Regions from separate parts of the Streptomyces sp. NPDC091292 genome, predicted to be linked through region 2. Evidence: riboswitches for the same ligand, from Rfam matches in the RefSeq annotation. Region 2 holds a riboswitch; each other region holds the start of a gene.

Region 1 (7,287 bases), on a different contig from region 2:
ATTCACCCTCAGCGAACGGCGATACGGCTCTGAGCTGCTGTTTTGCTGATTGTGCGGGCGTACGAGGATCTCATCGACCACTCTCCCGGTGCGTACGTCCTGTACATTTTTTACAGAGCCCGTTCCGAGGAGGCGACCACCATGAAGCGCCCGTCCCGTCCGCACCACCCGTCCCACCGGTCGGCGGACGCCCGCCATGTGCTGCCCGAGTTCACGGAGCGCACGACCGCGGGACAGCGCACGCTGGACCCGTACGCGAAGCTGCTTGAGGAGCGGATCGTCTTTCTGGGCACGCCGGTCGACGACATCTCGGCGAACGACGTCATGGCGCAGTTCATGCACCTCGAATATCTGGCGCCCGACCGCGACATCTCGCTGTACATCAACTCCCCCGGCGGCTCGTTCAGCGCGATGACGGCGATCTACGACACGATGCGGTTCGTCGCCTGTGACGTGGAGACGGTGTGTCTCGGGCAGGCCGCGTCGGCGGCGGCCGTGCTGCTGGCCGCCGGCACTCCGGGCAAGCGGTCCGCGCTGCCGGGCTCCCGGGTACTGATCCATCAGCCGTCGCTGCGGGAGCCGATCGAGGGGCAGGCGAGCGATCTGGCGATCCAGGCGGACGAACTGCTGCGCACACGTGACCTGCTGGAGGAGATGCTCGTCCGGCACACCGGCCGGAGCCGGGAGCGGGTCCGCGCCGACATCGAACGGGACACGATCCTCGACGCGCGGGCGGCCGTCGAGTACGGCCTGATCGACCGGGTCGTCCCGAGCCGCAAGTCCTCGCGTACCGCGCCGGACGCGGGGTGACGCGCCGATGCTTCCGCCGGAGCTGCCGCCACTGCCCGCGCTGACCCGCGCCGAGGGCGAGCTGATCGACCGTTATCTGGAGGTCGTCGACCTGCTGGGCCGGATCAATCCGGCGCGGGGCGGCGACACCTATCGGGGGCTGCGTGCCGCGCAGGCGCTCGTCGGCAGGGCGCAGGAGCTGCGGGACGCGCTGGTCCTGATGCACCAGCGGGGCGAGAGCGAGGTGCACGGCGAGACGCTGACCCGGGCGCTGCGCACCCTCGACGGCGAGCGACGCGCGGCGCGGGTGGGGATACCGAGGGTGCCGACGGGACAGGAGTGAACCGCCGCCACTCAAGGAATGAGTCCGCCGCCACGCCGGGAGCGAGTCCGCCGAAGCCGACATGGCGTCCGGAACGCGGCACAAACGGGCCGAAAGAGCTACCGCCGAACGACGTATTAAGTGGTCGTCACGGGGCTCGGCCGAGTTGCGCATCCTGGCCACCTTGACACCCGAAAAATGCGTTCCGCCGCTGGTACGACGTTCGTCGGGTGTCCCGTCGGCTGTTCGAAAAGGGGCCTGTCCACCCGAACGGATCAGCGGTGAGGAGGCTCACAAACCACCGGTAACTCTCGGATTTCCCGACATTCATGCGTGAAGATCCCTTCCGACGACAAGCCCCCGCCACCAGCGGCGGGGCGGTCCGGGCGGACGCCGAGTCCTGCCGCTGTCCGGATGCCAGGTCGACAGAGGTGGATCGGCAGGAGTGGAGGACCCAGGCACGACGGGCCGCCGGAGAGATCCGGACCGGCCCTTGGGGTGAAGCCGCGTCAGCGGCCGGGCATCTTCGCCTGCCCGAACCCGACAGGTCATCCTTCACAGGCGGCTGACGAAGGGTTGCGCATGACTGCGCTCAATCGTGTCCCGTCGCTGCTGACCCGGGCCGGCACCGCTTCGGCCCTGACGCTCGCCGCCGTCGGCGGCAGCATCGTGGTACCCGGTGCCGCGTCCGACGCCGCGGCGGCGGCGATGGGAAACAGGGCACTCAAGGTGGCCGCCTCCAAGAAGGGCGCCCCCTATCTGTACGGGGCGACCGGACCGCGCCGGTTCGACTGCTCCGGGCTGACGCTGTACTCGTTCAAGCGCGCGGGCAAGAAGCTCCCGCGCACTGCCGCGGCGCAGTACAACAAGACGCGCCATGTGTCGGCGGGCGACCGCCGCTCCGGGGACCTGGTGTTCTTCCACTCGGGCCGGAACGTCTACCACGTCGGCATCTACGCCGGGAAGGGACGTATCTGGCACTCGCCCAAGACCGGGGACGTGGTGCGCCTCCAGAAGATCTGGACGAAGAGCGTCTGGTACGGCCGGGTGAACTGACCCGCGCCGCGCGGCGCGCTCCCCCGGTGTCAGCTCCGGCCCGGTGTCGGCTCTGGCTCGGTGTCAGCTCTGGCTCTGGACCGGAACCGTCCACGGCAGGGCGATCCACACCGTCTTGCCGCCCTCGGGTGTGGGGCTGACGGACAGTCGGCCGCCGCACTCCGCGGTGAGACAGCGGATGATCACCATGCCGCGGCCGTTGTCCTGCTGGACGGCGGCGGGCAGCCGCTTGGGGTAGCGCGGGTGGCTGTCGGTGACGCCGATCCGCAACTGTTCGTCGCGTTCGAGCGCGATGTCGACGGTGAAGGTGGGCGACTGGCCCAGGGTGTGCTGGACGGCGTTGGTGGCCAGTTCCGACACGATGAGCCGGACCGTGTCGTGCGCCTCGGCGTCGCCCGGCAGGCCCCATCCGGCGAGGACCTCGCTGACGTACTTGCGTGCCGTGGGGACCGAGGCGGGATCGCTCGGCAGGGTCACGGATGCTTCCTGGTGGTCAGCCATGGCGACGTCGTCCCTTTCCCACCGGGACCGGACTCCGACACGAGGCGGATGGTTCGAGGGCGGTCCCGGACTGGTGCTGCGCGCCAGCCTGCCATCTCCGCGCCGGTCACACGTGGCGATCCACCAGGATGTGCATATATCTGTCGCTCGAAGCGGTGAACTCTGCCACGACCGACCGTATTTGACGGCGCTCCTTCCCCCGTATTTGCCACCGGCCCCCACCCGTCCTCTACCGTCTGGCGGTGAATCCGTCCGCGGCCGGGAGGAGACGGCCATGCACTACGGTCCCGCGGTACGCCGCCGCAAGCTCGGCGCCGAGTTGCGCACGCTGCGCGACGGCGCCGGGCTCACCAGCGGTCAGGCCGCGCGTCTGGTCGGCTGGCACCAGTCCAAGGTGAGCCGGATCGAGACGGCGACCAGCGGTGTGAAGCCGGAGGACGTGCGGCTGCTGCTCGACGCCTACCGGGTCGACGACCCGCGCCGGCGTGAGCTGCTGGTCGCGCTCGCCGGGGACGGCGATGACGGCGGCAGCCGCTGGTGGAACGCCTACCGGGGGCTGCTGCCGCCCGAGTACCGGGACTTCATCTGTCTGGAGGCGCAGGCCAGCCAGATGCGGACGCTGGAGACGTCGGTGGTGCCGGGGCTGCTCCAGATCCGGGACTACGCGCGGGCGGTGACCCGCTCGGCGGTCCAGGGGGTGCCGGAGGACCAGATCGACGCGCTGGTGGACGTACGCCTCGCGCGCCAGGACGTGTTGCGCGCGGATCCGCCGCCGGAGCTGAGCGCGGTGGTCGACGAGGCGGTGCTGCGGCGGCCGGTCGGCGGCGCCCCGGTGATGGAGCGTCAGCTCGCGCATCTGGTCGAGTCGGCGCGGCTGCCCCATGTGCGGCTCCAGGTGATGCCGTTCGCCGCCGGGGAGCACATCGGACTCACCGGCCCGTTCGTCGTCTTCTCCTTTCCGGACATCGCCGATCTGGACGTGATTGTTCTAGACCACTTGACGCATAGCCTCTATCTGGAGCGGGAAGAGGACCTCAAGGCGTACGTCGATGCCTTCACCTCCCTGCAGAGCCACGCCCTTTCCCCAGAGGACTCGTTGGACTTCATCGCCGGAATCCGTCCCGGCGCATAAGGAGGCACCATGTCTGCACTGCCTCGTCCCACCCTGCCCGTTCCGAGGAGCACGTCCCTGCGCGGCGTCCACTGGCGCCGCAGCAGCCGCAGCACGGGAATGAACAACTGCGTGGAGACGGCCGAGCCGCGCGCCGGCCGTGCGGCGGGCCTGCTCGCCGTCCGCGACTCGAAGAACCCGCAGGGACCGGCCCTGCTCTTCACCCCGGCCGCGTGGAGCACCTTCGTCGACACTCTCGGCTAGGGTCCCGGGCCCGGCGTCCAGGGTCCCGGGCCCGGCGTCGAAATCCTCCGCACCCGGCGGCTATCGGGGCGCGGTGTCCACGATCACCCGTACGGCTTCGCCGATCTGTCGGTCGGTCAGGTCCGCGCGGGCGGTCAGCCGCAGCCGCGAGACGCCGTCGGGTACGGACGGCGGCCGGAAACAGCCCACCACCAGGCCCGCTCCACGGCAGTCGGCGGCCCAGCGCACGGCCGACTCGGGCGAGGGCGCCCGTACGGAGACCACGGCGGCGTCCGGCCGTACCGCCTCAAGTCCCGCCGCCGTGAGCCGGGCGTGCAGTCCGGCGGCGACCTCGCGCGCCCGGTCGGCGCGGTGCGGCTCGCGGCGCAGCAGCCGCAGGGCCGCGAGTGCGGCGCCCGTCGCCGACGGGGCGAGCCCGGTGTCGAAGATGAAGGTGCGGGCCGCGTTCACGAGATGGTCGATCACGCGGGCCGGGCCGAGCACCGCGCCGCCCTGGCTGCCGAGCGACTTCGACAGGGTCACGGTGGTGACCACGTCGTCGGCGCCCGCGAGCCCCGCCGCGTGGGGCGCGCCCCGGCCGCCGGTGCCGAGTACGCCGAGTCCATGGGCGTCGTCCAGGAGCAGTCCGGCTCCGGCGCGGCGGCAGACGGCGGCGAGTTCGGTGAGGGGGGCCGCGTCGCCGTCCACGGAGAACACCGCGTCGGACACCACCAGCGCACCGCCCGTCCGGGTGGCGAGGGCCTTGTGCACGGCGTCGGGGTCGGCGTGCGCGACGACCTGCGTGGTGCCGCGCGCGAGTCGGCAGCCGTCGATGAGTGAGGCGTGGTTGCCCGCGTCGGACACGATCAGCGAGCCGTGCGGGGCGAGGGTGGTGACGGCGGCGAGGTTGGCCGCGTATCCGGAGGACAGCACGAGGGCCGCCTCGAAGCCGCAGAACGCGGCGAGTTCGCCTTCGAACTCCGTGTGCAGCGCGGTGGTACCGGTGACCAGGCGTGAGCCGGTCGATCCCGCGCCCCAGCGGTGGACCGCGTCGGCGGCCCCGGCCACCACCTCGGGATGCCGGGTCAGGCCGAGGTAGTCGTTGCTCGCGAGGTCCAGGAGTGGTGAGTCGGCGGGGCGGGAGCGCAGGGTGCGGACGAGTCCGGCCGCGCGGCGCCGGGCGGCCTGTGCGTCGATCCAGTCGAACGGCGTTGCCGCCATGCGCGCCTCCGGCGTGTGCGGATCCGGCCGGTCCGGGGACCGGTGGTCCGGGTTCCGGGCAGGCGGCATCCAGGGGTGGTTTTGTAGGCAGTGCACAGACCCTAGGGCCTGTCGTCAAATTCCCGCCTGCCGTGCGGCGTCTGGCACGCACGCTCGCGGCGTTGCCGAAAGGCCCACGTAGCCCCGCTACGAGGACCTTCCGGCGCCTTGCGATCGCACGCACCAGACGCCGCACGGCCCGCCCTACCGGGCGAACACCGGGAATTTGACGACAGGCCCTAGCGGTCGCGCCGCCCACCCAGGATGTGGCAATACCCACACCTTGACCGGGCAGTGTTGTGCGATGTCTCCCTGGCCGGGAGAGGTGGCGTACGTCAAGATCTGCCCCATGAACCTGTTGAACACGCTGGTGGACAAGGGGCTTCGGCGTGAGCTGCCGACCCGCGACGAGGCGCTGGCCGTGCTGGCCACGTCCGACGACGACGTGCTCGATGTGGTGGCCGCGGCCGGGAAGGTGCGCCGGCACTGGTTCGGGCGGCGGGTGAAACTCAACTATCTGGTCAACCTCAAGTCCGGCCTCTGCCCCGAGGACTGCTCGTACTGCTCCCAGCGCCTCGGTTCCACGGCGGGGATCCTCAAATACACCTGGCTGAAGCCCGACGAGGCGTCGCGGGCCGCGGCGGCGGGGCTCGCGGGCGGTGCGAAGCGGGTCTGTCTGGTGGCGAGCGGGCGGGGCCCCACGGACCGGGACGTGGACCGGGTCTCGGACACCATCAAGGCCATCAAGGACCAGAACGAGGGCGTCGAGGTGTGTGCCTGCCTCGGGCTGCTGTCGGACGGCCAGGCGGACCGGCTGCGGGACGCGGGCGCCGACGCCTACAACCACAACCTCAACACGTCCGAGGGGACGTACGGGGACATCACGACCACGCACACGTACGCCGACCGGGTCGACACGGTCCGCAGGGCGCACGCGGCCGGGCTTTCGGCGTGTTCGGGGCTGATCGCGGGCATGGGCGAGAGCGACGGGGACCTGGTCGACGTCGTGTTCGCGCTGCGGGACCTGGACCCGGACTCGGTGCCGGTGAACTTCCTCATCCCCTTCGAGGGCACCCCGCTCGCCAAGGAGTGGAACCTCACGCCGCAGCGCTGTCTGCGGATCCTGGCGATGGTCCGGTTCGTGTGCCCGGACGCGGAAGTCAGGATCGCGGGCGGCCGTGAGGTCCATCTGCGCACCCTCCAGCCGCTGGCGCTGCACCTCGCCAACTCGATCTTCCTCGGCGACTACCTCACCAGCGAGGGCCAGGCGGGCAAGGCGGACCTGGAGATGATCGCGGACGCCGGTTTCGAGGTGGAGGGCGCGGACACCGTGACGCTGCCGGAGCACCGCACGGCGACGGCCGGCGGCTGCGGCTCCACCGACCAGGCCGACGCGGGCGGCTGCGCAGGTGGTGGCGGTGGCGGTGTCTGCGGTACGGGCGAGTCCGCTCCGGAGGTCCCCGAGGCGCGCACCGACCTCGTCGCGGTACGCCGCCGGGGCGCCGGAACGGATCTCGCGCCCAATGCCTGACGCCCTCCCCACCGATGAACTGCTCGCCCTGGACCGCCGGCACGTCTGGCATCCGTACGGTCCGATGCCCGGCCGGCGGGACCCGCTCGTCGTCGCGTCGGCGAGCGGGGTCCGGCTGCGGCTCGCGGACGGCGGCGAGCTGGTGGACGGCATGTCGTCGTGGTGGTCCGCGATCCACGGCTACCGGCACCCCGTCCTGGACGACGCGGTGCGCGAGCAGCTTGCCCGGATGAGCCATGTGATGTTCGGCGGACTCACGCACGAACCCGCCGTACGCCTCGCGAAGCTCCTTGTCGACATGTCGCCCGAGGGTCTGGAGCATGTCTTCCTCTGCGACTCGGGTTCGGTCTCGGTCGAGGTCGCCGTCAAGATGTGCCTCCAGCACTGGCGTTCGCTCGGCCGCCCCGGGAAGCACCGGCTGCTGACCTGGCGCGGCGGCTACCACGGCGACACCTGGCAGCCGATGTCGGTGTG
Region 2 (7,287 bases):
GTTGTCGAGGAGGCTGCGGCCGACGCCGCCGGGGGTCCGTCCCGCGCCGATCACGGCGACCGCTCCCGGCCGCAGCAGCCGCTGCACGGACCGCGCCTCGGCACGCTGTTCGCGCGCGTGCTGCACGGCGACCGACGCCTCGGTGGGTTCGAGGTCGAACTCCAGGCGGACGACGCCGTCCTCGAAGCTGCGCTTCTGCTGGTACCCGGCGTCCGTGAACACCTTGATCATCTTGATGTTGGCGGGCAGTACCTCGGCGGCGAAGCGGCGGATGCCCCGCTCGCGGGCGACGGCCGCGATGTGTTCGAGCAGCGCCGACGCGACGCCGCGGCCCTGGTGCGCGTCCTGGACCAGGAAGGCGACCTCCGCCTCGTCGGCGGGCGCGGTGGCGGGGAGGCCGTTCGGGTCGATGCGGTCGTAGCGTACGGTGGCGATGAACTCGCCGCCCACCGTGGCCGCGAGTCCCACCCGGTCCACGAAGTCGTGGTGGGTGAAGCGATGAACGTCCTTGTCCGACAGGCGTGGGTACGGTGCGAAGAAGCGGTAGTACTTCGACTCGTCCGAGACCTGCTCGTAGAAACTGACCAGCCGGTCGGCATCATCAACGGTGATGGGCCTGATCCGCGCGGTGCCGCCGTCACGCAGCACCACGTCCGCCTCCCAGTGGGAGGGGTACGCATGCCGGTCCGCCGGGTTCCGCATGGGGCCAGCGTACGGGTCGCGGGCCCGGGTCGTACGGGTCGCGGGGCCGGGTGGTGCGGGGCAGGCTGAGGGGATCGCGAGTGCCGTGCGGACCACCGTACGGATCAATATATGGATCAACGTATGGATCGCCGAATGGATCTCCGTACGAGTCGCCGGGCGGGTGCCCGAACGGGTCGCAACGGGTCACGCACGGCGGTATGGGACACTGGTCTAGACAACCATGAGACATCTGAAGGGCAGCATCACATGGCTGAGCGCCGCGTCAACGTCGGCTGGGCCGAGGGTCTTCACGCCCGCCCCGCCTCCATCTTCGTCCGCGCGGCCACGGCCGCCGGCGTCCCCGTGAGGATCGCCAAGGCCGGCGGCGACCCGGTCAACGCCGGCTCCATGCTCGCGGTGCTCGGCCTGGGTGCCCAGGGCGGCGAGGAGATCGTCCTCTCCTCGGACGCCGAGGGCGCGGACGCCGCGCTCGACCGGCTCGCGAAGCTGGTCTCCGAGGGCCTTGAGGAGCTTCCCGAGACCGTCTGAGGTCCGGTGTCACGGGTTCCGTAATTCGGGTGGCGGTGTGCGTCTTTCGACGGACACCGCCCCTTTTCTTTGAATTATGGGATGCTGAATGCGAAATACGGAGTGAGGGCAGCAGAAAGCCACCCCCTCGAAATTCCTTCTCTTTGTATACGGCCCCTTTGTTACTGGCGGGCGCTTGCCGTGTTTACGGCATGTTGCGAGGTCCTCACGCGGTTGCCCAGTTCCGTGCGCCCCGGGAAGCGCCACCGGTGTGACGGAACCGAGCGCTCCGCGTGCAGGGTCATCAGCGCCCGCGCCCGCTCGGCGTCGCCCCGGGCCACCGCGTCGACGATCGCGCCGTGCTCCGACCACGCGTCGGCGGGGTGCGCCGACGGCTCCACGGTGTACATCCACGCGATCTTGTGCCGGAGCTGGGTGAGCAGCGTGGTGAGACCCTGGCTGCCGGACGCCTGGGCCAGCGTCTCGTGGAACCAGCCGCTGAGCGAGCGCAGATCCTCGCTGGTCCCGCTCCTGGCCCGCTCCTGACCGAGCCTCACGAGGCCGCGCAACACCTTGAGATGGGCCTCCGTGCGACGCTGCGCCGCGCGGGCCGCGCCGAGCGGTTCGAGGAGCACCCGGATGTCCAGGAGGTCGGCCGCCTCCTGCTCGGTGGGCTCCGCGACACAGGCGCCCGCGTGCCGCCGGGTCACGACGAACCCCTCGGCCTCCAGGGTGCGCAGCGCCTCGCGTACGGGGACGCGCGAGACTCCGTAGCGGCGCGCGAGCACTTCCTCGGTGAGCCGGCTGCCCCGCTCGTGCACGCCGCTGACGATGTCGTCCCGGATGGCCGTGCATACCGAGTGCGCGGGAATGCGCATGACCGGACCTCCGCCTTAATCCCCGCGAAACGCGGTTGATCGACACCTGTTCTGCGACTCTATTGCAGGGTGCCTGAATTTCCGACGGTGGACCGGATCTCGGGGATATTTTTTGGACAAGCGGGGGTTCGGAACGGGGAAAGCCCCGGCGTGCGCCGGGGCTTTCGGGACGTTCCCAGGGATGTTCGAGGGCGCGCCCCGGGGACGCGCCCGGGGGACGTGCTCAGGGGGCATGCCTGAAGGCGCGCCCAGGCTTCAGAGGCTGACGCCGTGCGCCCGGAGGTAGGCCACCGGGTCGATGTCGGAGCCGTAGTCGGCGCTCGTACGGGCCTCGAAGTGGAGGTGCGGTCCGGTGACGTTGCCCGTGGCGCCCGAGAGGGCTATCTGCTGGCCCGGGGTCACGGTCTGCCCGACGGCGACGCCGACGGACGACAGGTGGCCGTACTGGGTGTACGTGCCGTCGTGCATCCGGATGACGACGTTGTTGCCGTAGGCGCCGCCCCAGCCCGCCTCGACGACCGTTCCTGAGCCGACCGAGCGCACGGGGGTGCCGGACGCGGCGTGGAAGTCGACGCCCGTGTGGCTGCCGGACGACCAGATGGAGCCGCCCGCCTGGTAGCCGGTCGACAGGTACGAACCGACGATCGGCGTCACATAGGTGTTGAGGCGCTTGCGTTCGGCCTCGCGCGCGGCGCGCTCCTTGGCCGCGCGCTCCCTCTTGGCCTCCGCCTCGGCCTTGCGCTTCTCCTCGGCGGCCCGCCTCTCGGCCTCGGCCTCCGCCCGGCGCTTGGCGGCGGCCTCGTCGGCCGCCTGCTGCTGGGCCGCGGCCTGCTCGTCGATCTTCTCGGCGAGCGAGGTGCCGATGGCGACGGCCTGGGTGAGGCCGGTGTCCGCGGGAAGGGAGTCGTCGGCGGCGAGCGCGGGGGCGGCGAGGCTCCCGATGACGCCGGTGGTGGTGAGGGCGGCGACGCCGGCCACGCTCACCGTGGTGCGGGTGAGACGGCTCGGGCGGCGGTGCTTCCCGGTGGCACGGAGCGTGCCGATGGCACGAGGCGTGCCGGTGGCGCGGGTGAACGCCATGAAGTGGCTGGTCCTTTCCTTCCTTCTCGCCTACCGGGTTAGCTGACGGGTTCGGAGCAGGAAGGTCTCCTACGGGCCCCCTGCGCGTGTGTGCGCGCCGGGCGTCCGATTCACCCCGGGGGACATGGTGTGGGTCCCCGGCTCCCCTGGCTCGCGCCGTACGGGGACTCGGCGATGACTGTCCGGTGCCACGGTCGTGGCGTACTGCCCGACGAACAGCCGGACCGACGCTAAAGGGGACATCTTTCAATCAACAAACGGATCGGCGCTTTTGTAGCGCATGCCACAGGTCAGACACCCCAGACACCCCAGACACCCCAGAAGCCAACGTCCTTGCCATTTCGGACATATGAGGACCCTGGTGGCTCAGGTCGCTCAGGAGCCACCAGGGTCCTCACGCGCGCGGGGCGCCGATGGCACGCGCGCGGGACTGGACGGTCACGCGCGCGCGGGGCATCGATCAGCCGTGGACGACGGTGACTTCGCCGATGCCGAGGGCCTTGACGGGCTCCTCGATCTCGGACGCGTCCCCCACGAGCACGGTCACGAGACGGTCCACCGGGAACGCGTTGACGACGGCCGCCGTGGCCTCGACGGTGCCCGTGGCGGCGAGCCGGTGGTACATCTCCGCCTGGAAGTCGTCCGGGAGGTGCTGCTCCACCTGGTCGGCCAGCGTGCCCGCGACGGACGCCGCCATCTCGTACTTGAGCGGTGCGACGCCCACCAGGTTCTGCACGGCGACATCCCGCTCCGCGTCCGTGAGCCCTTCAGCGGCGAGGGTGCGCAGCACCTTCCACAGGTCGTCCAGCGCGGGGCCGGTGGACGGTGTGTCCACGGAGCCGGAGATGGCCAGCATCGCCGCGCCCGTGCCGTCCGGCGCGGAGCGCAGCACCTGGCTGAACGCGCGCACGCCGTACGTGTAGCCCTTCTCCTCGCGCAGGACCTGGTCCAGGCGCGAGGTGAGGGTGCCGCCCAGGCAGTACGTGCCGAGGACCTGCGCGGGCCACACACGGTCGTGCCGGTCCGCGCCGACGCGCCCGATGAGGAGCTGGGTCTGGACGGCGCCGGGCCGGTCCACGATGACGACGCGGCCGGTGTCGTCCGCGGTCACCGGCGGCACGGCACGCGGCTGCGCGGTGCCGCCCGTCCAGGCGCCGAGGGTGTCCGCGAGGACGGTGTCCACGTCGGTGCCCGCGAGGTCGCCCACGATGACGGCGGTGGCCGTGGCGGGCCGTACGTGCTTCTCGTAGAAGGCGCGGACTGCGGGCGAGTCGATCGCCGCGACGGTCTCCTCGGTGCCCTGGCGCGGACGGGACATCCGCGAGGCCGCCGGGAACAGCTCCTTGGAGAGTTCCTTCGCGGCCCGCCGGGCCGGGTTGGCGGTCTCGTGCGGGATCTCGTCCAGGCGGTTGCGGACGAGCCGCTCGATCTCGCTGTCGGCGAACGCGGGCGCGCGCAGGGCGTCCGCGAGCAGCCCGAGCGCCTTCGGCAGCCGGGACACCGGAACTTCGAGGGACAGTCGTACGCCCGGGTGGTCCGCGTGCGCGTCGAGCGTCGCGCCGCAGCGCTCCAGCTCGGCGGCGAACTCCTCGGCCGAGTGCTTGTCGGTGCCCTCCGAGAAGGCGCGCGCCATGATCGTGCCGACGCCGTCGAGCCCGCTCGGCTCGGCGTCCAGCGGGCTGTCGAGCAGCACCTCGACGGCGATGACCTGCTGGCCGGGGCGGTCGCAGCGCAGGACCGTGAGGCCGTTGCCGAGGGTCCCGCGCGTGGGGGCCGGGAAAGCCCACGGCTTGGCCTCGCCGGCCTGCGGCTGCGGGTGGAACTCCATGGTCACGGTGGGCTGGGCCTCGGTCACTTGGCCGCCTCCTCTGCGGTCTCGTCGGTGTCGGCTGCGGCCTCTTCCGCGTCGGCGTCCTGGCTCGCGGTCTCCGCGGCCTCCGCGGTCTCAGGTGCCTCTGTGGGTTCGTAGACCAGCACGGCGCGGTTGTCGCGGTGGAGGCGGGCCTTCGCGACCTCCTGGATCTCGTCCCGGGTGACGTCCAGGACGCGCTGGACGGCGGTCAGGGCGCGCTGCGGGTCGCCGAACAGGACGGCGAACCGGCACAGTTCGTTCGCGCGTCCGGAGACCGTCCCCAGCCGGTCCAGCCACTCGCGCTCCAACTGGGCCTGCGCACGCTCCATTTCCTCGGGCGTCGGGCCTTCGGCGGCGAAGCGGACCAGCTCCTCGTCCACGGCGGCCTCGATGACCGGCACCTCCACGTCGCCGGAGGTCTTCACGTCCAGCCACCCGAGGGACGGCGCGCCCGCGAGGCGCAGCAGTCCGAACCCGGCGGCCACGGCGGTGCGGTCACGGCGCACCAGACGGTTGTAGAGCCGCGAGGACTCGCCGCCGCCGAGGATGGTGAGCGCCAGGTCGGCCGCGTCGCACGCACGCGTGCCGTCCTCCGGCAGCCGGTAGGCGGCCATCAACGCGCGCGAGGGGACCTCTTCCTCGACGACCTCGCGTAGCTCCTTGCCGATGTTGTCGGGCAGACCACCGTCGCGCGGGGCGGGCTTGCCGTCATGACCCGGGATCGAGCCGAAGTACTTCTCGACCCAGGCGAGGGTCTGCTCCGGGTCGATGTCCCCGACGATCGACAGGACGGCGTTGTTCGGCGCGTAGTACGTGCGGAAGAAGGCCCGCGCGTCCTCCAGGGTCGCCGCGTCCAGGTCGGTCATGGAACCGATCGGCGTGTGGTGGTAGGGGTGCTCCTCCGGGAACGAGAGCGCTGTCAGCTTCTCGAACGCGGTGCCGTAGGGCACGTTGTCGTAGCTCTGTCGGCGTTCGTTCTTGACGACGGCCCGCTGGTTGTCCAGGGACTCCAGGTCGAGCGCGTCGAGCAGGGAGCCCATGCGGTCGGCCTCCAGCCAGAGCGCCAGCTCCAGCTGGTGCGCGGGCATGGTCTCGAAGTAGTTGGTGCGCTCGAAGCTGGTGGTGCCGTTCAGCGAGCCTCCGGCACCCTGCACCAGCTCGAAGTGACCGTTGCCGTGCACCTGGTGCGAGCCCCGGAACATCAGGTGCTCGAAAAGGTGAGCAAGGCCGGTACGTCCCTTGACCTCGTGGCGCGAGCCGACGTCGTACCAGAGGCAGACCGCGGCGACCGGGGTCAGGTGGTCCTCGGAGAGCACCACGCGCAGGCCGTTGGCCAGCCGGTGCTCGGTCGCTGTCAGGCCGCCGGAACCGGCCTGGGTGGCCGTGTGACCCATGGGCATGTACGTCCCTTCGATCGCGAAAACTCAAGATTGCGTGCCAGTCCTGCCACTGTATGCAAGCGTGCTGACACCTGGCGAAGTTCCCGGCCGGGCTACGCCGAGAGCGAGCAAGGGTGTCCCGTGCGGGACGGCGGGACCCGGGTCCGACCCTCGTGGGACCCCGGCGCGACCTCAGTGCGACCGGGGCCCGACCGGGGGTGACCGGAGCCCGAACCGGGGTGATCAGGCCGCCGAACCGGAAGATCCGGCCGCAGGATCGCAGGCGAACCGGCCGCCGGATCAGGGGGTCCCGAGACCTCTCGGCGCCTCCAACGGACGGGTCGCGGTCGGCGTTGTCAGTGCGGCGGTCCACAATGGTCCGCATCCGATTCCGTTCCATGCCCCTGCACAGTGTGAAGGAGCCGCAGCGCGATGGCCCGCCGCAGCACGAAGACCCCGCGACCCGGTGACGACGCGGACTTCGAGGAGAAGATCCTCGACATCGACGTCGTCGACGAAATGCAGGGCTCCTTCCTTGAGTACGCCTATTCGGTCATCTACTCACGCGCCCTGCCCGACGCCCGCGACGGCATGAAGCCGGTACAGCGGCGCATCGTCTACCAGATGAACGAGATGGGCCTGCGCCCCGACCGCGGCTATGTGAAGTGCGCGCGCGTCGTCGGCGAGGTCATGGGCAAGCTCCACCCGCACGGCGACGCGTCGATCTACGACGCGCTGGTGCGCATGGCGCAGCCGTTCTCCATGCGCGTGCCCCTCGTCGACGGCCACGGCAACTTCGGCTCCCTCGGCAATGACGACCCGCCGGCCGCGATGCGGTACACCGAGTGCCGGATGGCCGACGCCACCTCGCTGATGACCGAGTCGA
Region 3 (7,287 bases), on a different contig from region 2:
GCGTCCGCGACCTGCCCCTTTGGTGCCGTCCTAGAATGGCCGCACTGTGTATACGTACGACGAATCCCCCCAGCCCTCAGCCCCCCGGCCCGCCGCCCGTCCCCGGCCCATGTTCGCCGTCGGGGAAGGGCCCGCTGCTGATCCCGCTGGGGCTCATTTCGATCGGCGGATTCGTAGTTTTCAGCCTCGGCGGAGTCGGGTGACGCGGGGGCAGGGTGAGGCGATTCGGCGGCTCTGGCCGCAGTGGGGGCTCGACATCGACGGGCAGCGGGTCCTCGATCTGGACGCCCTGTTCGGTGGTCTCCCCGTCGTCCTGGAGATCGGGTTCGGGATGGGCGAGGCGACCGTACGGATGGCCGCCGACGACCCGGGCACCGGCATCCTCGCGGTCGACGTGCACACCCCCGGCCAGGGCAATCTGCTCAACCTCGCCGAGCAGGCCGGCCTCACCAACGTCCGCGTGGCCAACGGCGACGCGATCATCCTGCTCACCGAGATGCTCCGCCCCGACAGCCTCGCCGGGCTGCGCGTGTACTTCCCGGACCCGTGGCCCAAGAAGCGGCACCACAAGCGCCGCCTCATCCAGCCCGAGTTCCTGACGCTCGCGGCGACCCGGCTGGCGCCCGGCGCGCTGGTGCACTGCGCCACCGACTGGGAGCCGTACGCCGAACAGATGCTCGACGTGCTGACCGCGCACCCGGACTTCGAGAACACTCAGGAGAACGCCCAGGAGGACGGCGGGTACGCGCCCCGGCCGGCGTTCCGTCCGCTCACCCGCTTCGAGGGTCAGGGGCTCGACAAGGGGCATGTGGTGCGTGACCTGCTGTTTCGCCGAGTATCCGGCGAGTAGCCGCCCCGTAGAGGACAGCGCAGGGACAGCGCGGGGAGTTGATCCGGCCGTTCCGGGCCGTCCGACGCACCGTCGCGGTCGGCCCGTTCCCCCTTTAGGGTCAACAGGGTGGCCACCCCTCCCCCGTACCCGACGCACGACCCCGGCGCCCCCGCCGGGGCGGCGCTCAGGGCCGGGACGGCCGTCCGGGCCGGGACCGGGCGTCCGCACTGGTGGCAGCGCCGGGCGATACGTGTCACCGCCCTCGTCACGCTCCTCGCCCTGTCCGGCCTCGTCATCCTGGCGCTCGTACGCGAGCAGACCGGCACCCAGGGGTTCCTGGTCGGCCTCGGGCTCGCCGTACTGCCCGTACCGCTGCTGCTCGCCGCGTTCCGCTGGCTGGACCGGGTGGAGCCGGGGCCCTGGCGGAACCTGATCTTCTGCTTCGCCTGGGGTGCCTGCGCCGCCGCGCTGATCTCGATCGTCGCGAACAGTTTCGCCACCCGCTGGATCGCCACCGCGACCGCCGACCCGACCAGCGCGGACACCCTCGGCGCCACGGTCATAGCGCCGGTCGTCGAGGAGTCGGCGAAGGCTGCCGCGATCCTGTTGATCTTCCTGTTCCGCCGGCGCGACTTCACCGGCATCCTGGACGGGGTGGTGATCGCGGGGATCACCGCCACCGGCTTCGCGTTCACCGAGAACATCCTCTACCTCGGCACCGCCTTCGGCACCGACCAGCTCAGCGGGGACCGCGGCCTCACCTCGGTCACGGCGGCGACCTTCTTCGTCCGCGTGGTGATGTCGCCGTTCGCGCACCCCCTCTTCACCGTGCTGACCGGCCTCGGCTTCGGCATCGCGGCCCTCTCGGCGGACCGCCTCCGCGTGCGCCGCATCCTGCTCCCGCTCACCGGGCTGCTGCTCGCGATGGGCATGCACGCCCTGTGGAACGGCTCGTCCACCTTCGGCGACTACGGCTTCTTCGCGGTGTACGCGGCCTTCATGGTGCCCGCGTTCGCACTGCTGACCTGGCTGGTGATCTGGACCCGCCAGCGGGAACTCCGTACGGTCCGCGCCGAGCTGCCCGCGTACGCGGCGGCGGGCTGGCTGACCCCGCCGGAGCCCTTCGCGCTCGGCTCGATGCGCGCCCGCCGCATCGCCCGCGCGTACGCGACCCGCACCCAGGGCAAGGCGGCGGCGCGTGCGGTCGCGGAGTACGAGGCGTACGCGACGTCGCTCGCGTTCCTGCGGCACCGGGTCCTGCGCGGGCGGGCGGGCGCCGACTTCGCCGTACGGGAACGGGAACTCCTGAGCGCCCTGTGGTCGCGGCGGGACGCGGCGCGGCCGGCCCTGACGTACGCGGCGCAGGCCACCGCGCCGCCGGTCGTCGTGGTGCCACAGCAGTGGCAGGGGCCGGGGCCGGGCGGGCCTGTGGGGTACGGGACATACGCGAACCCGAACCCTTATGCGAACCCGAACCCGAACCCGAACCCGAATCCGTACGCGTACCCGCCGTACCCTCACCCCGCCTACAACCCGTACCAGACCTACTAGGTACCGGCCCCCGTCAGGCCGACGCCTCCGTCAGCGTGCGCAGTTCGGCCGGCGTCAGTTCCAGGTCGGCCACCGCGATGAGGGCCGGAAGCTGTTCGACCGTGCGGGCGCTGGCGAGGGGCGCGGCGACCGTCGGGCGGGCGGCGAGCCAGGCGAGGGCCACCGTGGCAATCTCGGCGTTCCGCTCCCGCGCCACCGTGTCCAGGGCGGCCAGTACCTTGCGCCCGCGCGCGGTCTCCAGGTGCTTGGCCGCGCTGCCCGCCCGCGCGCTGTCGACGGTGGTGCCGGGCCGGTACTTGCCGGTGAGGAAGCCGGCGGCGAGCGCGTAGTACGGGACGGCGGCGAGCCCCGAGCGGGACGCGACCTGCTGGAGCGGGCCCTCGTACGTGTCGCGCGAGACGAGGTTGTAGTGCGGCTGGAGCGCCGCGTACCGGGCCAGGCCCTCGCGGTCCGAGAAGTCCAGGGACTCCTGGAGCCGCTCGGCGGTGATGTTGGACGCGGCGACGGCGCGGACCTTGCCCGCCGTCACCAGGCCGTCGAGGGCGGTGATGATCTCCTCGACCGGCACCGACGGGTCGTCGAAGTGGGTGTAGTAGAGGTCGATGTAGTCGGTGTCGAGGCGGCGCAGCGACGCCTCGGCCGCGGCCTTGATGGTGGGCGCGGCGAGGCCCTTGAAGTCGGGGTGGCTGCCGACCTTGGTGGCGACGACGACGTCCGCGCGGTTGCCACGGGCGGTGAGCCACTTGCCGATGAGGGTCTCGGACTCCCCGCCCTGGTTGCCGGGCACCCAGGACGAGTAGGTGTCGGCGGTGTCGACGAAGTTGCCGCCGACGGCGGTGTAGGCGTCGAGTACGGCGAAGGTCTCGCCCTCGTCGGCGGTCCAGCCGAAGACGTTGCCGCCGAGGGCGAGCGGGAAGACTTCGAGGTCGGAGGAGCCGAGGCTGCGTAGGGATGTCATAGGTGCAGCCAACACTCTTACGGGGGCGGGCATTCCGCCCCACGCCGCCAGGGCCCGCTACGACCAGCTATAGCCGGTTACGTCCCGCTACGGCTGGTCAGGGATTGAGACCCTTGCTCCGCAGCCAGGCCATCGGGTCGATCCCGGTGCTGCTGCCGCCCGGGTGGACCTCCAGGTGGAGGTGGGCCCCGGTGACGTTGCCCGTGGCGCCCACCCGGCCGATGACCTCGCCGGTGGTGACCTTCTGGCCGACGCTGACGCTGATCGAGGACTGGTGGCAGAACCACAGCTCCGTACCGTCGTCGAGCGTGAGGATCGTGCGGTAGCCGTAGGAGCCCGACCAGCCGGCCTCCGTGATGGTGCCGCTGTGCACCGCCTTGATCGGGGTGCCGGTCGGGGCGGCGAAGTCGAGGCCGGTGTGCTGGCCGGACGACCACAGCGAACCGGATTCACCGAAGGTCGAGGTGATCGTGTACGAGGAGGTCGGGAGGGCGAAGCTCTTCGCGAGCTTGGCCAGGCGCTCCTTCTCCGCCTTGGCCTTGGCCTCCTCCTCGGCCTTCTTCTTCTCGGCGGCGGCCTTGGCCTTCGCCTTGTCCTGCTCGGCGGCGGCGTCCGCGGCGGCCTTCTTGGCGGCGGCCTCCTCGGCGGCGACGCGCTCGGCGGTGTCGGCCTGGTCCTGCTGCTGCTCGGCCTGTTCCATGATCCGTGCGCGCAGCGCCTCGCCCGCGTCGGTGGTGCCCTGCTGGGCGTCGGTCGCGGTGATGCCCGCGCCGGTGAGGGGGGCCGCGACGGTCTGCGCCGGGGCGGGGTCGTCCGCGATGAGGGCGCCCACGCCCGGCAGGGACTTGGCGTCCGGGAGGGAGTCGGTGACCGCCGACATGTCCGGCATGGCGATCCGGACGGGCGGCTTCCCGCCCTGCGCGGTGGCGATGCCGCCCGCGCCGACGGCGGCGATCACGCCGACACCGAGGACCGTGGAGCTGCGGGCGAGTCCGCCGCGCTGCTTGGCGACGCGGTGCCTGCCGCGTACGGGGCGTATGGACTCCTCAGTGGGGTTCCATTCCCCCCGCTCCTCCTCGGCGACGGCCGGGCCGTACGCGGATCCGAAGGGTTCGGATGATCCGAAGGGTTCGAATGGTGCGAAGGCCTTCGGGCGAGGTGAGGCTTCGGGGGCAGGCGGGTTGGACGCCACTGAGGCGTACTCCTTTCCTTCCTTCTCGCCTACCGGGTTAGCTGACGGGTTCGGAGCAGGAAGGTCTCCTACCGGCATCCTTCGGCGAGGAAGGATGCCCGATTCACCCCAAGTGGTGGTTCCCCGGTTCCCTTGCGGGATTCGGCGCGTGCGCACGGAGCCGCCTCTTGTGACGGCTGGGACGACCGCGCTGCGTTATCGAACGTTAATAGACGGCGGGGCCGGATTCCAAGCGGTTCCGGTTGATCGTTAAAGGCTTTGGCCTGGACTTTACGGGACAGTGAGGGGCGGAATCGGGCGAGTTGACGGCACACCTGGGGGTTTCTTGACGTGACTGTCAGCTGATAGTTCGTCACTTGTTATGCGGAGGGCTGCCGTTCGATCACGCATGGTGATAGGGCGGGCGACGCGGGAGGGCGTCAGGGTGCGTCAGGGTGCGTCAGGGTGCGTCAGGGTCTTCGTAGGGCGATGAGCGCCATGTCGTCCGTGCTGCCGCCGCCCGTGTGCTCCCGCACCTCGCGGGCGACGGTGGTGAGCAGGGCGCCGGGCCCCGGGAAGGTACGGCCCTTCAACCGCTCGGCGGGATCGTAGAAGACCCCTTCGCCGTCGCGGGCCTCGGACAGCCCGTCGGTGTAGATGAGCAGGGTCGCGCCGTACGGGAAGTGCGCCTCGTCGGAACGGTCGGGCCAGCTCCCGAGGTCGGTCATGCCGAGCGGCAGCGCGGGCTGGGCCGGCGAGAGGACGCGCAGCTCCCCGTCGCCGTGCAGGAGCAGCGGTTCGGGGTGGCCGCGGTTGACGATCCGGACGATGTCCTCGCCGTGCGGGATCTCCGCGAGCAGGGCCGTGGTGAAGCCCTCGAAGTCGTCGATGCCGCGGCGTCGGGTGCCCTCGCGCTCCAGGGCGCGTTCCAGGCGCTGTGCCACCGCCTCCAGGGTGCTCTCCTGTTCGGCGGCCTCGCGGAACGCGCCGATCACCACGGCGACGGCCGCCACCGCGCCCATCCCCTTGCCGCGTACGTCTCCGACGACGACGCGGACCCCGTGCGGGGTGTCCTGGACCGCGTAGAGGTCTCCCCCGATGAAGGCGTCGGCCTGCGCCGCCTCGTAGCGCGCGGCGACGTCGAAGCCGCCGATCCGCTCGGCCGGTTCGGGCAGTACGGCGCGCTGGGCGGCCTCGGCGATCTCGCGGGCGCTGGCAAGTTGGGCGTCACTGCGGCGTACGAGGGTGTTGATGAGGATGGCGAGTACGGCGACGGTGACGATCGTGACTATCTCGGTGAAGCCGGCGATGTCCGTGACATTGCCGCGGTCAAAGCGGAGGCCGAGGACGGCGAGGGACGCGAGGGTGCCGGCGATGATCGTGGCGCCGATGCCGTAGAAGGGGGCGGCGGCGAGCGGGGCGGCGGCGAAGAGCGGGGCGGCCGTGAACTGGGGCGGGGTCAGGGCGTCGAACAGCAGTCCGCCGGCGATGAGGAGCCAGGGCAGGGAGCGTACGAAGCCGCGGGCGGGGGTGGAGCGGCGGTGCCGGGCGGGGCCGCGGTGGGGTGTGGCGGCTTCGGCCGGGGGGTCGAAGGTGCCGGGGACGAAGTCGCCGGAGGGCCGGGGTGGCGTGGGGGGAACCTCGGGATGGCCGGAGACCTCGGGGCGGGTGGGTTCGGCGGGAACACGGCCCTCATGCTCACCGTCGTGTCCGCCTGGCTGCGCCACCGGTCATCTCTCCCGCCGCCTCCGCCGTACCGCCGTCACGCCCGTCATCGCGCCCCACCAGATTTCCCGTAGCGGGGGCGGGGGGCGAGCCGGTACGGGCCGACCGGGTGAGAGGGCCGGACAACGCCGAAGGCCCGGAAGCTGACGCCTCCGGGCCTTTGACCTTGAGTAGCGGGGACAGGATTTGAACCTGCGACCTCTGGGTTATGAGCCCAGCGAGCTACCGAGCTGCTCCACCCCGCGTCGGTGAACCCAACTATACGCCATCCGAGCGCCCCCTCACGCCGCCGGACCCTTCTCGGAAAAGTGGCCAGATCACCGACAGGTACCGGAGATCTGGCCACTTTCTGAAACAGGGTAGGTCTGCTCGGCGGCGTGTCAGTCCTTCTCAAGCCGGAGGGCGGTATCGCAACCGAGAGTCTGTTCATACCTGGCGGAGCCTTGCTGGTACTCGTACCGGCACCCTTGAAGGTTCCCCTTGATGGGCCCCGTCGCCTCCAGGCGGACCATGTAGAAGATGTCGCCCGTTTTCCCGGCCTTGACCCGGATTTCCTCGCGTACGTAGTTGGTCAGGCGGTCGAACCTCGGTGCCTGGGAGGCGCCTTCGCGGGCCAGCAGCGGGACGCCTTCCGTGTCGGACCGGTCGAAGGCGCCGTATTCGAGGACCTTGAGCCCTGCGGGCACGTGGGTCATCTCGACACCCGTGAGGACGATGTCCACGGACGACGAGTTCCGCAGCTCGGGAAAGGCGACCCACCAGATGTCGCCGACCTTCACATGGCTGTTCCCGAGGGTCCCCATGGTCTGTATGCCGCCATTCAGCGCCTGCCCGCGGCGGGCCCCGGATTCCCCGGCGACGAGGAGGCAGACAGCCGCGGCGACCGCGACCCCTCGTACCGCTGATTTCATGCGCCAACCGTCCTTCTCTTCCCACGCGCTGACCGAGCTGCTCGTCATCCAAGCAGCTCGCCGTCGGAGGGGGCGCGGGAGGAGGAGGTCAGCGGCGGGCCAGTTGGCGTTCTCCTGCTGTGCCGGGGGTGTACGGGAG
Region 4 (7,287 bases), on a different contig from region 2:
GTCCCAGTCGACGGCGGCGACCTCGGCCCAGGTGGCGTAGGTGTGGCCGTGCGTGTAGTCGACGGCGCCGGCTTCCCGTACCGGGTCCGACGCGTCGTCGGGCAGACCCCGGTACGGGAAGAGGGGCCGCTCCATGCCCGATGCCCGGCCGACGCCGAACAGACAGTCCCACGCGTCGTGGTCCCGTCCGAGGGCGAAGGCGGTCAGATCGCGCGCGACCTGCCAGCGCCCGTCCGTCGTACGGGTCTCGATCGCGCCGTCGATGTCGGTCCCCACGTGCCGTGACTCCCGGTGCTGTGACTTTCCGTGCCGGGTCGGTCGTTACGCCGGGCGCACCACGCTGTGGATCGGCATGTAGTAGATCGACTCGACGCGGACGTTCGCGCCCGGCTTCGGCGCGTGGATCATCTTGCCGTCGCCCGTGTAGATACCGACGTGGCTGATGTCGTCGTAGAAGAAGACCAGGTCACCGGGGCGGGCGTCGGCCGTCGACACCGTCGTGCCCACCTTCACCTGGTCCCAGGTGGTGCGCGGCAGCGTCACACCGGCGGCCTTCCACGCGGCCTGCGTGAGCCCCGAGCAGTCGTACGAGCCGGGGCCCGTGGCCCCCCACACATACGGCTTGCCCAACTGCGCCTCGGCGAAGGCGATCACCTTGGCGGTCTGCGTGGACGCACCCGCCGACGTACCGGAGCCGGTGCCGGAGCCTGTGCCGGAATCCGAACCCGTACCGGAACCCGTACCCGATGAGGGGTTCTCCGCCGTGGCCTCCTGCCGCTTCTTCTCCTCCGCCGCCTGCTTCCGCGCCAGCTCCTCCGCCTTGCGGCGCGCCTCCTCCTGCTTCTTCTTCTCGATCGCCGCCAGCCGCTTCTTCTCCTCGGCGGTCAGCTTCGACAGCAGGTCGCGGGCCTCGCCCAGCTTCGTCTGCACATCCTGCTTGCTGGTGCGCAGCGCCGACTGCGAGGCCGTCAGCTTCGTCAGGCTCTTCGCCGCCTGTTCCCGCTTCTTGGCCGTCGCGAGCGCTTGCGTCTGGTAGTCGTCGACGACCTCCTTCTGCCGCTCGGTGAGCCGGGACGACAACTGGCGCTGGTCGAAGTAGTCCTGCGGATTGTCCGCGAGCAGCAGGGTCGCCGTGTCCGAGACCGCGCCCGTGCGGTACTGCGCGGCGGCGAACGAGCCCATGGCCCGCCGCGCCTCGTTCAGTTTCTCGGTGCCGCGCGCCACCTGGTCGAGCAGCCCGTCGACCTTCTTCTTCTGCTGGGCGCTGCGCTCCTTGGCGCCGTTGTACTTCTCGGTGGCCACGCCGGCCTCGTGGTAGAGGTCGTCGACCTTGCGCTGCACCTCTTCGATGCTCGGCTTGTCGTCGGCGGGCGCGGCCTGCGCGCTCTGCGACAGGAGGGCGACGGAGGTCAGGGCCGCCGTCGTGATCCCGAGGGCGGGGGATGTACGGAGCCCGGCGACACGTGTGCCCGGCTGCCGTTCTCTGCGGTGCGACGCCAACGGAGGCGCTCCTTCCGTGGACCGCCTACCGGGTTAGCTGTCGGGTTCGGGCGGGTGGTTCGGAAGGCTGCCCTACGGTTCCGTACGCCTGTCACGGCGACGGCACCGATTCACCCCAGGAACTGAGTGGGTCCCCGGCTCCGGCTGCCTCGCGGCGCACCGGACTCAGCGGAGGCCACCCGTCCCGGCGTCGTTCGCCGGCGGGGGTCGGGAGGCCTGCCGCGCACGCTAGCCAACTCCTGTGAAGCCTGTGAAGGTTGATGTGCGATATGCCCGATACATTTTCGTGACTTTCTCGCCGAGTGAGCGCTGAGTGAGCACTGAGTGAGCGGACCGATTCGCTCCGTTTATGGAATGGGGTACGGGGACCCTGAACCCGGGGCCGGTTGTCGGTGGGGCGGCCTAGACTCGGGAGGCGATGAGCAGCCTCTTTGACGACAGTTTCCTGGCGAACCTCAAGGCGCCCCACGCCGCCCACGAGGAGCACCCGCCCCACCCCGAGGACCCCCAGGATTCCCAGGACCCGGGGGCCCATGAGGACCCCGAGCACCTGGCCCCGGAGGAGATCCCGGACGACCTGTTCGGCGGGAAGTTCGACGCGCCCCCGCCCCGGGACGCGTACTACCGGGACGGCGCCCCCCGTCCCGTACTGGACCCGGCGGCGCTGCTCGACGGGCTGAACGATCACCAGCAGGCCGCCGTCACGCACGCGGGCTCGCCGCTGCTCATCGTGGCCGGCGCCGGCTCCGGCAAGACCCGGGTGCTCACCCACCGCATCGCGTATCTGCTCGCCGCGCGCGGTGTCCACCCGGGCCAGATCCTCGCGATCACCTTCACGAACAAGGCCGCGGGCGAGATGAAGGAGCGCGTCGAGCACCTGGTGGGTCCGCGCGCCCACGCGATGTGGGTGATGACCTTCCACAGCGCGTGCGTGCGGATACTGCGCCGCGAGTCGAAGAAGCTCGGTTTCACGTCGTCGTTCTCGATCTACGACGCGGCGGACTCCAAGCGCCTGATGGCCCTGGTCTGCCGCGATCTCGACCTGGACCCCAAGCGCTATCCGCCCAAGTCGTTCAGCGCCAAGGTCTCCAACCTGAAGAACGAGCTGATCGACGAGGAGGACTTCGCCGCGCAGGCGAGCGACGGTTTCGAGAAGACCCTCGCGCAGGCGTACGCGATGTACCAGTCCCGTCTCCGCGAGGCCAACGCCCTCGACTTCGACGACCTGATCATGACGACGGTCAATCTGCTCCGCGCCTTCCCGGACGTCGCCGAGCACTACCGCCGCCGCTTCCGGCACGTCCTGGTCGACGAGTACCAGGACACGAACCACGCGCAGTACGCACTCGTCCGCGAACTGGTCGGCACCTCCGAGCACCCGGCGGACGTACCGCCGGGCCCCGACGACCTGCCGCCCGCCGAACTGTGCGTCGTCGGTGACGCGGACCAGTCCATCTACGCCTTCCGGGGCGCCACCATCCGCAACATCCTCCAGTTCGAGGAGGACTACCCGGACGCGACCACGATCCTCCTGGAGCAGAACTACCGCTCCACGCAGACGATCCTCAGCGCGGCCAACGCCGTCATCGAGCGCAATGAGAGCCGCCGCCCCAAGAACCTGTGGACCAACGCGGGCGCGGGCGCCCAGATCACCGGCTTCGTCGCCGACACCGAGCACGACGAGGCGCAGTTCGTCGCCGACGAGATCGACCGGCTCACGGACGCGGGCGAGGCGAAGGCGGGCGACGTCGCCGTCTTCTACCGCACCAACGCCCAGTCCCGTGTCTTCGAGGAGATCTTCATCCGCGTCGGCCTCCCGTACAAGGTGGTCGGCGGCGTCCGGTTCTACGAGCGCAAGGAGGTCCGGGACGTCCTCGCGTATCTGCGCGTCCTGGCCAACCCGGAGGACTCCGTACCGCTGCGCCGTATCCTCAACGTCCCCAAGCGCGGCATCGGCGACCGCGCCGAGGCGATGATCGACGCGCTCGCGCAGCGCGAGAAGATCAGCTTCCCGCAGGCGCTGCGCCGCGTGGACGAGGCGTACGGCATGGCGGCCCGCTCCACCAACGCCGTGCAGCGGTTCAACACGCTCATGGAGGACCTGCGCACCATCGTCGAATCGGGCGCCGGGCCGGCGACGGTCCTGGAGGCCGTGCTCGAACGGACCGGGTATCTGGCCGAATTGCAGTCCTCGACCGACCCGCAGGACGAGACCCGCATCGAGAACCTTCAGGAGCTTGCCTCCGTGGCTCTGGAGTTCGAGCAGGAGCGCGGCGGGGGAGCGGGCGGCGCCGAATCTGTGGCGGACGGGGCGGATTCCGTGGCGGATGGGGCCGTGGCGGATGGGGCTGCGGCGGACGCGGCGGATGCGGACGCGGCGGTGGGGGTGGACGCGGCGGCCGGTGCGGCGGCGCCGGGCACGCTCTCCGACTTCCTCGAAAAGGTTGCGCTCGTCGCCGACTCGGACCAGATCCCCGACGAGGAGGACGGCTCCGGCGTCATCACCCTGATGACGCTGCACACCGCCAAGGGCCTCGAATTCCCGGTGGTCTTCCTCACCGGCATGGAGGACGGCGTCTTCCCGCACATGCGCGCCCTCGGCCAGACCAAGGAGCTGGAGGAGGAGCGCCGCCTCGCCTATGTCGGGATCACCCGCGCCCGCGAGCGGCTCTACCTCACCCGTTCCACGCTGCGCAGCGCCTGGGGTCAGCCCTCGTACAACCCGCCGTCCCGGTTCCTCGAAGAGATCCCGGACACCCATCTGCGGTGGAAGCGGAAGGGAGGCTCGGCCGCCCCGATGGCCGCGGCTGCGTCGGGCCCGGCCGCCGGTATCGCGGGCTCGCTCTCCTCGACCCGGTCGCGTACGGCCGCTTCGGGAGCCTCGGGCTTCGCGACGCGCCGCGCGACCGAGAAGCCGGTCGTCGCCCTCGCGGTGGGCGACCGCGTCACGCACGACCAGTTCGGCCTGGGCACGGTGGTCGGCACCAAGGGCACGGGGGCGAACGCCGAGGCGACGATCGACTTCGGGGACACGAAGCCGAAGCGGCTGCTGCTGAGGTACGCACCGGTGGAGAAGCTGTAGACGGACAAGTGGGCGCTTGCCCACTCTCAGCCCGGCCGGCGTTTGAGGCCACGATAAGGCGCGGCCGGGCAGACCTTGAGTCTTAAGTCGGGTCGACCCCGTGGCTGCGCAACCAAGCAAGAGGATCAATCGCGGCGCCGCCGCCGGGCCGGACCTCGAAGTGCAGGTGCGGCCCGGTGGAGTTGCCGGAGTCCCCGGAGTAGGCGATGACATCGCCCGCCTTCACGGTGCCGCTCATGATCTTGTAGCTGGAGAGGTGGCAGTACCACGTCTCGGTGCCGTCGGCGGCGGTCACGATCACCATGTTGCCGTAGGCGCTGTTCAACTGGGTGCGTACGGTGCCGTCGGTCGCCGCCATCACGGGGGTGCCGTAGGAGACGGGGAAGTCGATACCGGTGTGCACGGACATCCAGTTGACGCCCGCCTGCCCGAAGTAGGCGCTCAGTCCGTGCTGTTTGACCGGCAGCATGAACTTGGGCCGCAGCCGCTCCTTGCGCTCGGCCTCCTCCGCCGCCTTCTTGCGGTCGGCCTCCTGCTTGGCCTTGAGGTCGATGCGCTCCTGCGTACGGCTGGCGCGGTCCGCGAAGTCACCGGCGTCCGCCGACAGGTTGGCGAGTTGGGTGTCCAGCTTGTTGTTCGCGACGGACGGCTTCACGGCGGTCGGATCGGGCGCCGCCGTCGTCGTGTCCTTGTCCGCGTCGGGTGACATCCCCACGGACGCGGCGGCGATCCCCGCGACCCCCATCACACACGCGGACGGCACCGCGACGGTGAGCAGCGCGGAGCGCTTGGCGGGGGAGCGGCGGCGGGCGCGGGAGCGGGGGGCGGGGGCGGAGCGGCGCGGTGTGACGACGGGGTCTGCGAGGTCGGCGAGGTCGGTGGAGTCGCCGGCGTCGGTGAGGTCGGCGGGGTCGGCCGAGTAGGCGTGCTCGGCGTCCGGTTCGTCGCCGGGTTCCTCGGCGTAGGGGGCGTGTTCCTCGTACTCGTCGTACGGGGCCGGGGCTTCGTAGGACGCGGGTTCCTCGTAGGGCGCGGGGGTCTCGTACGACGGTGAACTGCCGTCGGAGTTCCACGCGGTGGCGTCATAGGCGCCGGTGTCGAAACTCTGCGTCTCGAAGGTCTGCGTCTCGAAACTCTGCGCTTCGAAGGTCTGCGCCTCGAAGGTCGTGGTCTCGAAGGTCTGGCCCTGGAATGTCTGCGTCTGGAAGGACTGCGTGTCGAAGGCGGGCGCCGCCGTGAACTGCTGCGCGTCCCACTGCCCGGAGACGTCCGACGGCTGACCCTGCGCCGGGATGCCGCCGAGGTGGTGATACCCGGCCGAATCCCAGACGCCGGTGGTGTCATAGACCCCGGTGTCGTACGCGGCGTGGTGCTGGGCGGCGTACGCGTCGTAGTTCAGGGTCTGATGCGTACCGGTGTGCAGGGTCTGGTGCGTACCCGTGCTCATGGTCTGGTGCGTGCCGGTCGCGTACTGAGCCTCCGCGACGGGCCACTGTCCGCTGTCGTACGCCGTGTTCGGCGCCGTACCGCCGCCGGGCAGGTCCCCGAAGAGGGGGTCCGACTCGAAGGTGCCGGGCGCCGTCGCGGTGGCTGTCGCGGCCGTCGTCGTGGTGAACGAGCCGGTGCCGTAGGCGTCATAGCCCTCGTACCCCGTGTAACCGCCGTGCTGCGTGCTGTGGTCGTACTGCGCGTAAGGCGCGGAGGCGGTGTCCGGAGAGGGTGCCGGGGGAGTCGCGATCCCCGACGGGTGAGGGTCGTTCACCAACTTCTCTTTCGCCTCGACAGCAGGAGCTGGGTCTGGGTCCTGACGGCGGCTGCCGCTGAGGTTGCGGTCCCAGGGGGGGGCGGAGCAGTGCGGCGACTGTACCCGGCGGTATGAGGGCGCGACAATCTTCCGCAGGTTTCGTGCTCTCGTGAAACGGGCATTCGGCCGCCTTTCGGCGGACTGTGGGCAGAGCTTTGGCCGTGTGTTCGAGACCCGTTCGAGAGATGTTGGGCGCCGGAGGTTTGTGTTCCGGACCTGTTGGCGGGGTCGGGCGGCGCCGGGCGGTGCCGGGGGGCTCCGGTGGGTGGCTCCGGTGGGTGAGGTCAGGCGACGGTCAGATGGCTCGAACTCTTTACCGGCCCCCGCTTCGTGCGTCCCGCGCGTGTCCCGGCGGCTTCGGACGCCGCTGCGGGGTCGTCCAGCGCCTGGCGGATCGCGGCGGCGACCGCGGGGTGTACCGGGAGGGCGAGATGGCCGATTCCGCTCACCCGGACGTTCTCCGCGATCAGGTCCGGGTGCTCCACGGACGCCGTCTCCAGCGGTTCCATCCAATGGTCGAGGTCGCTCCAGAAGCTGACGAACCTGGTCCGGCAGTCCGGCGCGGGCTCCGCCAGCTCCTTCATCACGTCCGAACCGGGGCGCATCTGCCGCACGATCGGGTGGGCGTTCATCAAGGGGGCGACGCGGGTGCCCGAGTGCGGCGTACCGAGCGTGACCAGTGTCCGCACCCGCAGGTCACCACCGAGCCGCTGCACGTAGTACCGCGCGATCAGCCCGCCGAGGCTGTGCCCCACGATGTCCACCTCGCCGCGGTCCGTCCGCTCGCACAGCTCCTCGATGTGCCGTCCCAGCAACTCGGCGGCGGCGCGGATGTCGCCGGTCAGCGGGGAGTAGTTCAACGACTCGATGTGCTCCCGCCCGCCCTGCGCCAGCGCGCGCC

What was found. Region 2 has a riboswitch for cyclic di-AMP ahead of ACIQNU_RS24720 (M23 family metallopeptidase). Riboswitches for the same ligand answer to the same signal wherever they lie in the genome.
Region 1: it holds a riboswitch for cyclic di-AMP, as region 2 does, so the genes downstream of both, ACIQNU_RS30575 (C40 family peptidase) here and ACIQNU_RS24720 (M23 family metallopeptidase) in region 2, are expected to answer to the same signal.
Region 3: it holds a riboswitch for cyclic di-AMP, as region 2 does, so the genes downstream of both, ACIQNU_RS40905 (M23 family metallopeptidase) here and ACIQNU_RS24720 (M23 family metallopeptidase) in region 2, are expected to answer to the same signal.
Region 4: it holds a riboswitch for cyclic di-AMP, as region 2 does, so the genes downstream of both, ACIQNU_RS37360 (NlpC/P60 family protein) here and ACIQNU_RS24720 (M23 family metallopeptidase) in region 2, are expected to answer to the same signal.

What each region holds. Positions count from the first base shown of each region.
Region 1 is NZ_JBIVUQ010000014.1:71,491-78,777, reverse strand. Features, by position in the region: gene ACIQNU_RS30585 (ATP-dependent Clp protease proteolytic subunit) at 142-810, shown strand; gene ACIQNU_RS30580 (hypothetical protein) at 818-1,132, shown strand; cyclic di-AMP (ydaO/yuaA leader) riboswitch at 1,517-1,690, shown strand; gene ACIQNU_RS30575 (C40 family peptidase) at 1,694-2,167, shown strand; gene ACIQNU_RS30570 (ATP-binding protein) at 2,231-2,668, opposite strand; gene ACIQNU_RS30565 (helix-turn-helix domain-containing protein) at 2,943-3,800, shown strand; gene ACIQNU_RS30560 (DUF397 domain-containing protein) at 3,810-4,043, shown strand; gene ACIQNU_RS30555 (8-amino-7-oxononanoate synthase) at 4,104-5,243, opposite strand; gene bioB (biotin synthase BioB) at 5,632-6,813, shown strand; gene ACIQNU_RS30545 (adenosylmethionine--8-amino-7-oxononanoate transaminase) at 6,806-7,287, shown strand, end outside.
Region 2 is NZ_JBIVUQ010000009.1:144,110-151,396, reverse strand. Features, by position in the region: gene ACIQNU_RS24735 (GNAT family N-acetyltransferase) at 1-702, opposite strand, end outside; gene ACIQNU_RS24730 (HPr family phosphocarrier protein) at 952-1,233, shown strand; gene ACIQNU_RS24725 (GntR family transcriptional regulator) at 1,395-2,090, opposite strand; gene ACIQNU_RS24720 (M23 family metallopeptidase) at 2,346-3,134, opposite strand; cyclic di-AMP (ydaO/yuaA leader) riboswitch at 3,184-3,354, opposite strand; gene ACIQNU_RS24715 (M16 family metallopeptidase) at 3,631-4,998, opposite strand; gene ACIQNU_RS24710 (M16 family metallopeptidase) at 5,022-6,422, opposite strand; gene ACIQNU_RS24705 (DNA topoisomerase (ATP-hydrolyzing) subunit A) at 6,834-7,287, shown strand, end outside.
Region 3 is NZ_JBIVUQ010000031.1:59,285-66,571, reverse strand. Features, by position in the region: gene trmB (tRNA (guanosine(46)-N7)-methyltransferase TrmB) at 110-850, shown strand; gene ACIQNU_RS40915 (PrsW family intramembrane metalloprotease) at 959-2,383, shown strand; gene ACIQNU_RS40910 (aldo/keto reductase) at 2,397-3,341, opposite strand; gene ACIQNU_RS40905 (M23 family metallopeptidase) at 3,439-4,533, opposite strand; cyclic di-AMP (ydaO/yuaA leader) riboswitch at 4,545-4,690, opposite strand; gene ACIQNU_RS40900 (PP2C family protein-serine/threonine phosphatase) at 4,983-6,239, opposite strand; tRNA gene ACIQNU_RS40895 (tRNA-Met) at 6,409-6,482, opposite strand; gene ACIQNU_RS40890 (hypothetical protein) at 6,618-7,196, opposite strand; gene ACIQNU_RS40885 (PRC-barrel domain-containing protein) at 7,237-7,287, opposite strand, start outside.
Region 4 is NZ_JBIVUQ010000023.1:71,949-79,235, forward strand. Features, by position in the region: gene ACIQNU_RS37355 (hypothetical protein) at 1-276, opposite strand, end outside; gene ACIQNU_RS37360 (NlpC/P60 family protein) at 322-1,500, opposite strand; cyclic di-AMP (ydaO/yuaA leader) riboswitch at 1,507-1,681, opposite strand; gene ACIQNU_RS37365 (ATP-dependent DNA helicase) at 1,919-4,582, shown strand; gene ACIQNU_RS37370 (M23 family metallopeptidase) at 4,665-5,327, opposite strand; gene ACIQNU_RS37375 (pentapeptide repeat-containing protein) at 5,665-5,838, opposite strand; gene ACIQNU_RS37380 (esterase/lipase family protein) at 6,671-7,287, opposite strand, start outside.